DNA from 2 places in the Bacillus sp. JJ1122 genome. Region 1 is predicted to be linked to the other one. Evidence: riboswitches for the same ligand, from Rfam matches in the RefSeq annotation. Region 1 holds a riboswitch; the other holds the start of a gene.
What was found. A riboswitch is a leader RNA that binds a small molecule or an ion and turns the genes downstream of it on or off. The one in region 1 is predicted to bind cyclic di-GMP.

Region 1 (5,283 bases):
TGCCGCCAGCAATCGCTGATTGGATGCCAGCTTCAGATGTCGGACTTTCCTTCATCGGGCTTACGTTCACCTTGATATCCGGATTTTCTTTTGTGAACTCTTCCGCTACTTCCTTCCAATACACTTGCTGTGTTGGGTTTGGAGCTGCCCAGAATTCAATTGTTGTTACGCCGTCTTTCGTGCTTCCATTGCTTTTATCTCCATTGTTACAAGCTGCAAGACCAGAAACAGTCAGTGAAGCAGCAAGCACTAACGAAGCCACTTTTTTGATTTTCATCCGATATTCCCCCAATTATTAGTATGATTTCCTAACTTTATGTTTTCAGTAATCTTACCTGAAAAAATGAGAAAACTATTAGTCTAGCTTTTTGAAGGTGACGTTTTTGATAGCGCTATCATAACCTTACAAAAAAAAGTATAATCAATAGTATCTGGGTCACGTTTATTGCTGATTTATCCTTTACCCTCATTTCTAAAGATTTTTTAAAATCATTACAAATAAATAAGTAATTAATAAATAATGTGTTTAGTAACTTTACAATTACATTATTGCACCTTACTAGTTATATGTCAAACGTAAATTATATATAAATTTTAATTGAATAAAATGTTAACTTCGATACATAGCTGTTGATCTCCGCTCCAGGCGCTTGCTTTCCTGGGGGCGTTCGCCGAGCCTCCTCGTCGCTGCGCTCCTGCGGGGTCTCGCCTGAACCACTAATCCCCTAGGAGTCAAGCGCCTTCCGCTCCGATCAACAGGCTTACTAACACGATTGGTAATTCAACAAGATTATAAGTTACATAATTACAATGATAATTTAATTGCTAAAAACATTTTGTAACGTTACAATGTAATTACAAATTAAATTACTAACATTTACTTTCATTAAGGAGAAGTTTTATATATGAAGAAAAAAGTGACTATGCAGGATATTGCGGATCGGTTGAGTATTTCTAAGAATTCTGTTTCGCAGGCTTTGACGGGGAAGCCGGGGGTTAGTGAGGAAACGCGGCTGATGGTTCAAAGAGCTGCGGATGAGTTGGGGTATTCTTATACTAATAATAGAAGCAGTCAAAAGTACGATGAGAAGAAGGGTATCAATATTGCCCTTATTGCTTCTGATTATGCTTTTTCGCTTAAAAGCTTTTTCGGGGAGATTTACCTTAGCGTGGAAAAGGAAATGAGGGCACGGGGCTGGAATTTATTAATTGAGTCGATTGACAAGGAATCGAAGGATAAGTTAATCCTCCCCTCTCTGCTGTCAAATCATCAAATAGATGGGATTTTAATTCTATCTCATATTAGCACTGACTATATTTCGAAGATTATCGATACTGGAATCCCGACTGTGCTAATTGACCATCACTCACCATACCTGCAGGCGGATGCGATCTTGACGAACAATCGCTTTGGCGCTTATAAGGCTGTTGAGCACCTGATCCAATTAGGACATCAAGACATTGCATTCGTTGGAGATATTGAGGTTTCCCCAAGCTACCAGGAGAGATTGGAAGGCTATATGCTTGCCCTGAGAAAACATGGGATAGAACCAAATGAAGCTCTATTATTTACTGACGCAGAAGAAAAACAGGAAGAAATAAACGGGTTTGTCGATGAATTGCCCTATATGCCGACTGCATGGTTTTGTGTAAACGATGGACACGGATTCCTTGTCCAGTCAGTAATGCAGCAAAAAGGATATAAGGTTCCTGAAGACATATCGATCTGCAGTTTTGACAACGGACAACTGTCCCAAATCGCTACTCCAAAAATCACTACCGTAAATATCGATTTAAACTACTATGGAAAAAAAGCAGTCGAACAGTTGAACTGGAGGATTAATCATAAGGATGAACCTATCCATGAAATCCTGCTGCCAACTACATTGATTGTTCGAGAATCAACCGCTGCTAATACAGTCAAATCAAAATAATTTTCATGGAAGCAAGGGGACGGTTCTCTTGCTTCCTTTTGCTTTAGGTAATTATAAGGTTTTTACTTGGATATTACATAGTTGTGCACGGATTGATTGCCCTGCACAAGCTCATAACTAAATCAGGCCTCCCAGAATGTTAACTAAGGGGAACATTTAGACACTTATTGCTGACATACTTTAATTATTCTAATAAGCAATAATAAAGCAATGGCAACTTTACCGAAAACTTATTCTTTCACCTCAATACTAAGTTCAGTAACAAGACTCTCATTCCCCTTAATAATGACAAGCTCTTCCTTACGGTTCAATTCATCCGTCTTAGCCATCCACGGCTCTACACAAACGAAGTCATTTCCACTTTCCGTCCATAACACGATGTATTTAAACTGCTCTCCATAGCTTAACTTAATCCTCTTCTTCTCTGCTGGATCACCAAATGAAATAGAGGAATCATTTGAATTTATGAAGACGACTGATTCTTTTAGGTTCGTTAAGTCAACCCTACCGGTGAACTGTTTTATTTGATCGTCATTGTAGTCATAGTATTTCGTTGCATCTGTTTCGTACCCAAGATTCTTTTCGCTTGTTTTGAAATAGGGATGAAAACCTGCATAAATCGGCATTGGCGAATCGCCCAGATTGTTATATTCCTGCTTAATCATAAGTTTTCCACCCTCTAGTACATATGTAAAAATAACAGTAAAGTCAAAAGGGTATGAGAGTTTCGTCTGTTCATTGCTGGTGATCCTTATCGATAGAAAAGCCCTGTTATCCGCCTCCTGACCAATAACTTCCCATGAAGCATTACGCGCAAAGCCATGGTTGGACATGGCATACGTCTTCCCTTCCCACTCATACGTTCCATTGGCCAGTTGGCCTGAAATCGGGAAGAGAATCGGAATGCCGCCTCTTACATTTTTTTCTTCGTTATAAAACGTTTCTTCATTTAAGTACAGCAACTCTTCACCTTTTACTCCGTATGAATATATAATGCCTCCACGTTCCGGGGCAATCTTGACCCATGAATTAGTCAAAGAATCTATTAGTTCGTATACTCTATAGTTTTGATCGATTGACTCTTGAACTTTATACATCATTCCACTCCTCTAGATAATATTCAACGTTGCTTCCAGAAGCCAGGAAATCAACATTTCTATATAATAGATTATAACCTAATAAAGATTGAAGAACTAAAATAGCCCTACGAATTCAAAAAGCCCTTAAAATAAATAAAAAGCAGCCAATAGGCTGCTTTCACTTTTGTTTACATCTCAAGATGACGGTCACCAATTTTTGCGGCATACATAAGGCTCATGAAAAATAAAACAGTTAATGAACCTACGATTAGGCCTGCGAAAAATGTTAACATAGCTTTCCCTCCAAGGGTTATTTCATAATTCGCCGGAAGGTCTTCATATTCGGTAGCTGGCTGGCATAGCCCTAAGGCTTTAGCCCCTATAGTTTTGCGCCACCATCTTTCAATGGTTTTGCCCTTTCGTACGAACTATGTTTCTAACTTGAGTATATCTAATATTAATATATTGTCAATTAAAAAATAGGTAAAGATAACCAATAAAAGAGTTTCCCAATTCAATTACTTTGGTCCTAATTATATTAGTTGGAAAAAGCGAAAATATAAGATATTAAATTAGAAATGGTAACCAAAATGACTAAGATTATGACATTAACTCTCTTAATGTGTGAATAATTTTAACTTTTATTAATCAACAGACATACATTTTGTCTACCTATGTCAGACTACTCCGATTTTTGAGGATTAAATTTCCAATATAATTAGAGGTTATATTTTCAGAGATGGGGAATAAACTATATAAGTTTCTCAAAATTACGGGGATGTGATGGTATGAACCGGGAAGGTAATTTTGGAGTAGGCTTTTCTTGGGGAATTTCACTTAGTATACCACTTTGGATTTCTCTATTCGGTTGGATAAAGTTATTGATAAAATTTTTATAGCTATGCAAACTTGTTTAAAAAAATATGACCTTATAATACTATAGCCTGTCCTGAAATAGGACAGGCTAATTCTTTAATTATGATAGTATTTCCTGTACCTTATTCATTACAGATTCCTTTAAGCTATCTAACTTATCTTTACTTTCCTCAAGTGTGGCAGCTTTTACCCCAAAGTAAAATTTAGCTTTTGGCTCTGTACCTGATGGACGAAGGCAGAACCATGAACCGTCAGCCAAGTGATATTTAAGAACATTTGATTTAGGCAAATCGATACCATTTTCTGTATTATCTTTAAGGTTTACTTTTATACTCAATGAATAGTCTTCAACAGTTGTTACCCCAATCGCAGCCATTTCGTTGATCTTTTCTTCACGGAAACGATTCATAAGCATTGCGATTTTCTCTGCTCCATCTTTTCCTTTTAAAGTTATGGTTTCTAGTCCTTCCTGGTAAAAACCGTCCTTTCAAAGATTTCGAGTAACCACTGATATAAGGTTTCTTCTAAGGAAAATATACATTTCCAGCCTAATCTATTAAAATCTTCCGTGAAGAAACAACAAGACAGGTTGGATTTCCTACACAACGGTCTGTATATAAGATATTCGCTTTCTTTCCTGTTTCCTTTTCACATGTTGCAATGACTTTCTTCACCGAAAAACCCTTACCGTTCCCTAAGTTGTATATTTCATTTGTTTTTGTGCCATTTAACAAATCTGAGGCCAACACTGAAAATGTTTTCACAAAGTTCTAAGGAATGCTGAAGAATAATAGGAATCAAATGCGATTCAGGATTATGATCCTCACCGATTTCCCCCGTAACATGAGCACCCGGCTGCATTAAAGTAGCGAAAAACATCATACGACAGACCAATTGCTTTGTGAAGCTCCTTTCGAATATGCTCAATCATCAATTTAGAACCACCATATGGATTAATAGGATTTGTAGGCGTATCCTCACTAATCATCTGGATTCTCTCTTGACTCCACCCACTAAACTATTAGCTGCAAAATGCATAACTGCATCAATATCGTAGGTAGAAAATACTTGCTCTAAATCTGAAGCATTCCCAATATCTCTCTGCTTATACATCGCTCTACTATCCACGCTTTCACGATGGCAAGTAGATAAAGTTATCAAGCACAACTACTTTTTGTCCCTTATCATTCACATACTGTATGGCTCCCAATATAGCCTGCTCCACTAACGACTAAAATCATGTAAACCCCATTTTCATTATAAAAATACAATAGGAAATTAATATTAAAAAACTTAGAGTTCTTTTATTAAAATCTATTCCAATATAATTATAAAAGCAGTATTTCTCTTTTATTCAAAAATAAATACCCAAGATAGCAAAATAGAAATGTGAT
Region 2 (5,283 bases), on a different contig from region 1:
GCGCTTTCGGCGGAATTATGGGCATCCAAAAGTATGACAAACTCCCAATCTTGTCTTTCATCAATCAATAATAAGCAGCCGTCCTCATTCTTATATTGACCAGCAGAGGAATTCCCTCCGTAGCGGCCAACAACAACTCGGCCAAATTGGTCAACGCTTATGGTATCGACAAAAGTCTTCTGGCTTCCGACCCAGCTAAAATCATAAACTTTATTCATATTAATTTAAGACCGCCTTTTGGCTCATGATATGCCAAACACCATGCACAGTATGGCTGACACCCTCATTTATAATCGAACCAGAAATTTGAGTCTCGCCAGCATACTTGCTGCTAACAAAACAGTCCTCCACTACAATCACGCCTTTTCAAAATATTTCTAAAATTATAATATAATGTAAGCTTAAAAGATATCATAATCATAAAAAAACTCCCTAAACCAGGGAGCTTGTCAGCGTGGTTCCTAAATAAAATAAGAAGGGAGCGAAAATGGTGATTTTCGCTCCCTTCTTATTTTTTATTTTTAAAACAATTAATTTTCGTTTTCATCATCCATTTCATCTTGCTGTTCGCCATCACTTGGGCCATTATCCTGGTCAACGCCATCCCCACATGCTGTAAGGCCGCCTAAAATCACACTTAGTGCCAACCCGCTTGCTAATAGTTTCTTTTTTAGTATCATGAATAACAGCTCCTTTTTATTAGATTGTTGCTTAAAGAGTAACTACCCGTTTTTTTGAGGAGACAAACTTACTTGAATTGTCGACTCCATCCTGCACCATATTGTTAGTCAATTTATCCAAACATTGATTCGTTGAAATTACAAAGATTTTAGAAGAACGAAAATGGAAAGCAGAGATATGGAATATAGAATTGTACCCTTGCTTATTAATCATTCAATAAACTTTAAAACAACCAACCAATCATGCTTTAACTTACTAAAAGTAAGCAATTTGTATTATAATATTATGACAGAGTTAATAGCTCGCTATCTCATGATGATTACTAAATAGAATAGGATAGGGCCAACAATGGAGGGGGAAATTATGTTCCAAAGAGATATTAAAGATCATTGGACAGTACGATATGAAGAAAAGGATTTTCCGCATGTCCAAATGGGACTTGTTTTAAATCCACAGAGATGGCGGGAATTGGATCCATTTATCCTGATGGCAGAGGACTGGTTCAAGCGCGGGACATTTTCCGATCATCCACACCGTGGTTTTCAAACGATAACATATGTGATAGATGGCAGGCTTGAACATATCGATAATCACGGCGGGCACAGTATTCTTGAGGGTGGAGATATTCAATATATGAATGCCGGGTCTGGAGCGAGACATGCAGAAGAGGCAGTTGATGACGACATTGCTCATACACTGCAGCTATGGCTGAACCTTCCTAAAGAGCTAAAGAGTACTAAAACCTCTTATCAGAATGTGTATTCTGAAACCGTACCAATCGTCCAGATTAAAGGCGGATCAGTTAAGGTATACTCAGGCGAAACCGCTGGGGTAAAAGGACCGCTTGAACCATTAGTGCCTTTTGCGCTTGCTGAAATAAGCTTGTCTGAAGGAACAGAATTTTCCTACGAGCTTCCAGAGGGGCACAATGCATTTCTTTATATTCTTTCTGGTGACCTTATGGCAGGTACCGGAGAAACCAGCCTGGAAAAATCAACAGCGGCGACATTAACCTTCAACGATGGAGGTAGTGGGTTAAGTGAACTGCGGCTGAAGGCAAATAAACGCTCAAAACTATTAGTTTATTCAGGGAAACCCATTAAGGAAGAGGTCGTTGCTTACGGACCTTTTGTAATGAATTCAATGGACGAAATCCGCCAGGCTTACCGAGATTACCAGGAAGGGAAATTCGGGGTAGAAGCGAAGTAGAAATTCTGGGAATTATGTAAAGTTTCTATTTCTTTTTTTCTGTCGAAAAAGTAAGATAATAGTAGAATTAATATCCGATAAAGGCAAACCCAGGGAAACCTGGGGACGCAAAGCTACAGGGGCTAATGTCAGACAGACAATGCCAGCCAGTTGCCGAAGATTCACATAGCAGTTGCGTGTGTGCTGTTCTTCGGGCAGCACTTTTTTATTTTTCATCGATTTTAATTCAAACTTTTAAAATGGAGGAAAAAAGATGAAGAGACTTTTAACAACAGCGGTTTTAACAGGGGTACTTACCTTTGGTACAGCTGTATCGGCAGATGAGGTAATTGAAACAACTGACCCGGGGACAACACCAGACCAGTTTTTATTTACCTTTGACCAATTGTTTGAGGAATTAAAGCTGTTAGTAACCTTTGATGATGAGAAAGAAGCTCAGCTGCTGCTTGATTTTGCCAGCGAGAGACTTGCAGAAGCAGCCGCGATGTCTGAAGAAGAGAAAGATGCGTTTGTTCAAGAAGCATTAGAGGATTATTTAGCAGCACTTGAGGAAGCACAGGAAAAAGTAACGGAAGTCATTGTGGAAGATCAGACCGATTCTGAAGGTGCAGATGAACTTACTGAAGAATTGGCAGATACTGCAGAAGTCGAGGATGACCTTGCTGAGAATGCAGAAGATGATCTAAAGGAAGAGCTGGAAGAAGCTGTGGAAGAGGCTAAGGTTGTTGCGAATGTGGTCAAGGGCCTTGATCAGGAAATGGTGACTCAGCTTCGTGAGCAGAATCTTGGATACGGCCAAATCGCACAGATTTTCTGGCTGTCAGAAGCATCAGGCAAAACAGTTGAGGAAATCTCTGCTATTTATACAGAAGAAAAGGTTGGCTTTGGTCAAGCAGCCAAACAGCTTGGCGTTCATCCTTCGCAGATGAAAGGACTCGCATCTGGAAAGAAACAAGTCTCTGACGAGGAAGAAGCCGAAGATGTAGTGACGGAAGAAGGAACAGGGTCCGGTGAAGTTGGAGCTGAGGATGGGGATGCCGCGGTTGAAGAAGGCACTGAAACTGAATCAGAACAGCCAGAAGATGCTGGAACAGAGGGTGAAACTGCCGAAACAGCTTCCGTTGAACAAACGACTGTACAAGCAGCAGGAGTAAAAACAGTAAAGAGCACTGAGAAAAAGACTGCTGCCCAGCCGGCAACAGTTAAAGCAGATGAAAAGAAAGCTGCAGCAGCTAAGAAGGCAGAAGAGCAAAAAGCGGCAGCTGCCAAGAAAGCAGAAGAACAAAAGCAGGAAGCAGCTAAAAAAGCTGAAGAAGTGAAGAAAAAGGAAGAAGAGAAAAAGGCTGAAGAAAAGAAACGTGAAGAGGCTAAGAAGAACGAGGAAAAGCAGCAAGAGGAAGCCAAGAAAGCTAAAGATAAGAAAAACGATAATTCTAAAGAAGATGATGATGGGCAAGGAGAAGAAAGCAGTGATGAAGGTACCGGCAAAGGCAAAGATAAGAAGAACGGAAAGTAAAGTGGCCTGAGCCAATAAGGATCAAGGATAAAAGGGACTGGAGTTTTACACTTCAGTTTGAGCCTCTCGATTTGACGAATTTACCGATGTCATGTATGATGTAGTTATAAATTTAAATAGTTCTCCTAAAGGGGAGTAGCTTTTACAACAGGGTCGTCATTACGGAGATTTCTCCCGGCTTTGTTGGCAACATTCATTCGTTGTTAGCAAGACCTTTGCCAATTTTGGTGAAGGTCTTTATTTGTTTTAAAACCTTCACCGTCGTGGGTGAAGGTTTTTTTATTTCAGATAAGGCATTTTCACAATAAGCAACATAAATTTAGTATTGGAGTGTGACAGTTATGAAGAAAAAACAACTGCGTTTTAATGAATTGGTCAAAAAGAACAGAGAAGAGCTTTTAATGGATCAGCAAGTACTGGAAAAGATTGAAAAGCGATTGGATGAGAAATACGCTAATTCTAAGAAATAGTTCATTAAATCATATGGAGGATCACAGATGTTATTAAGAAAGTATATGTCTTTGCTTGGCGTCGGGTCGGCACAAATTGACCTTATATTAGAGAAGGATGTTTTAAAGCCTGGTGAATCAGTGAATGGTCAATTTTTAATTAAAGGCGGAACGATTGACCAGCATCTTAAGCAAATTGACTGCGCCCTCGTCATGGTAGATGAAAAAACTGGCGCAGAAGAAGTCATTGATACAACAGCCATTCAGGTTGAAACAAAGATAGGATCAGAAGAAGCAGATAAAGTTCCGTTTTCATTCAAGCTGCCCCTAGATGTTCCCATCACAACCAAGGCAATCTCCTATCACTTCAAAACAAAACTAACCTTCGAACAAGGCGTCGAAAGTTGGGACGAAGACATGATCAAAGTAGTAAAAAACAAATAATTTAACACATTAAAGCACTGGGGGTCAGACCCCCAGTAAGGTAATGCGTTAAAGCACCGGGGGTCAGACCCCCGATAAGGTAAAGCGGTGAAGCGTGGGGGTCTGACGCTGTGAGAGGAGGTAATGCGTTGAGTTTTTTTGGAGATTTAGCGAGTAGTGTTGTTTATATGCTGAAGGGTTCGAAGATTGCGCTGGCGGAGAAGGATGAGAGGCTGCAGCTGATTGGTGAGGGTCGCAGTGCTTTTGCATTCAGGATCCGGGGGACGGACCTTGTCTTGAAGGTGTTCTTTCCTCCATTTGAGAGAATTGCTGCTGAGGAAGCAGCGATTTATAAAGAACTCAAGGGCAATCCATTCTTTCCTGCGATGCATGAATCAGGCAAGAATTATCTCGTCATGGATTATGTTCAGGGAACGACACTCTTTAATTGTTTGGTAAAGGGGATCCCAATAGCTAGTGAACATATCAAGGAAGTAGACAACGCCTTGCAGCTGGCAAGAGAAAAAGGTCTGAACCCCTCTGACATCCACTTAAGGAATATCATAGTTACTCCAGAAGGCGATGTTCGGCTGATTGATGTGGCACGATTTCGGCAGACAAAAAAATGCTCTCAGTGGGATGACCTGAAACTAGCTTTTTACAAGTTTTACAGACATAAGCGTTTTCCGAAAAAAGTACCGCAGTATGCAATGAATCTAGTGGCTTTCTTTTATAAAAAAGGGCTGCTTCCATCAATTAATTAATTAATTTTCATTTTCATTTGGTGGAAGCCGCCTATCACCTTTTCCCCTGCCAGATGCATCTAAATCCTCTTATCCTACCTGAAAATAGCCAAGCTATAATTCGGATTTGGATAAACTCTACAGGATAAAAGTCAAAGACTCATCCTAAAACAATACATAAAATTATATTAGTTTCATTTTTTCTGGGAAATACACTTAGCTTTCTTCAAAATGTAATCCAAAAATTAATTATTATCGTTAT

Region 2: linked by a shared signal. The riboswitch ahead of V7201_RS02580 (DUF5667 domain-containing protein) and the one ahead of V7201_RS09940 (DUF3789 domain-containing protein) in region 1 are both predicted to bind cyclic di-GMP.

The regions. Positions count from the first base shown of each region.
Region 1 covers NZ_JBALQL010000016.1:255-5,537, reverse strand. The annotation lists gene V7201_RS09955 (ABC transporter substrate-binding protein) at 1-277, opposite strand, end outside; gene V7201_RS09950 (LacI family DNA-binding transcriptional regulator) at 906-1,934, shown strand; gene V7201_RS09945 (aldose epimerase) at 2,165-3,034, opposite strand; gene V7201_RS09940 (DUF3789 domain-containing protein) at 3,202-3,306, opposite strand; cyclic di-GMP riboswitch class I at 3,355-3,439, opposite strand; gene V7201_RS09935 (hypothetical protein) at 3,990-4,304, opposite strand; partial or broken gene V7201_RS09930 (NAD-dependent epimerase/dehydratase family protein) at 4,349-5,130, opposite strand; partial or broken gene V7201_RS09925 (polysaccharide biosynthesis C-terminal domain-containing protein) at 5,218-5,283, opposite strand, start outside.
Region 2 covers NZ_JBALQL010000003.1:56,623-61,905, reverse strand. The annotation lists gene V7201_RS02595 (protein phosphatase 2C domain-containing protein) at 1-218, opposite strand, end outside; gene V7201_RS02590 (hypothetical protein) at 531-680, opposite strand; gene V7201_RS02585 (pirin family protein) at 1,045-1,890, shown strand; cyclic di-GMP riboswitch class I at 1,963-2,048, shown strand; gene V7201_RS02580 (DUF5667 domain-containing protein) at 2,144-3,406, shown strand; gene V7201_RS02575 (FbpB family small basic protein) at 3,748-3,876, shown strand; gene V7201_RS02570 (sporulation protein) at 3,904-4,299, shown strand; gene V7201_RS02565 (protein kinase family protein) at 4,428-5,042, shown strand.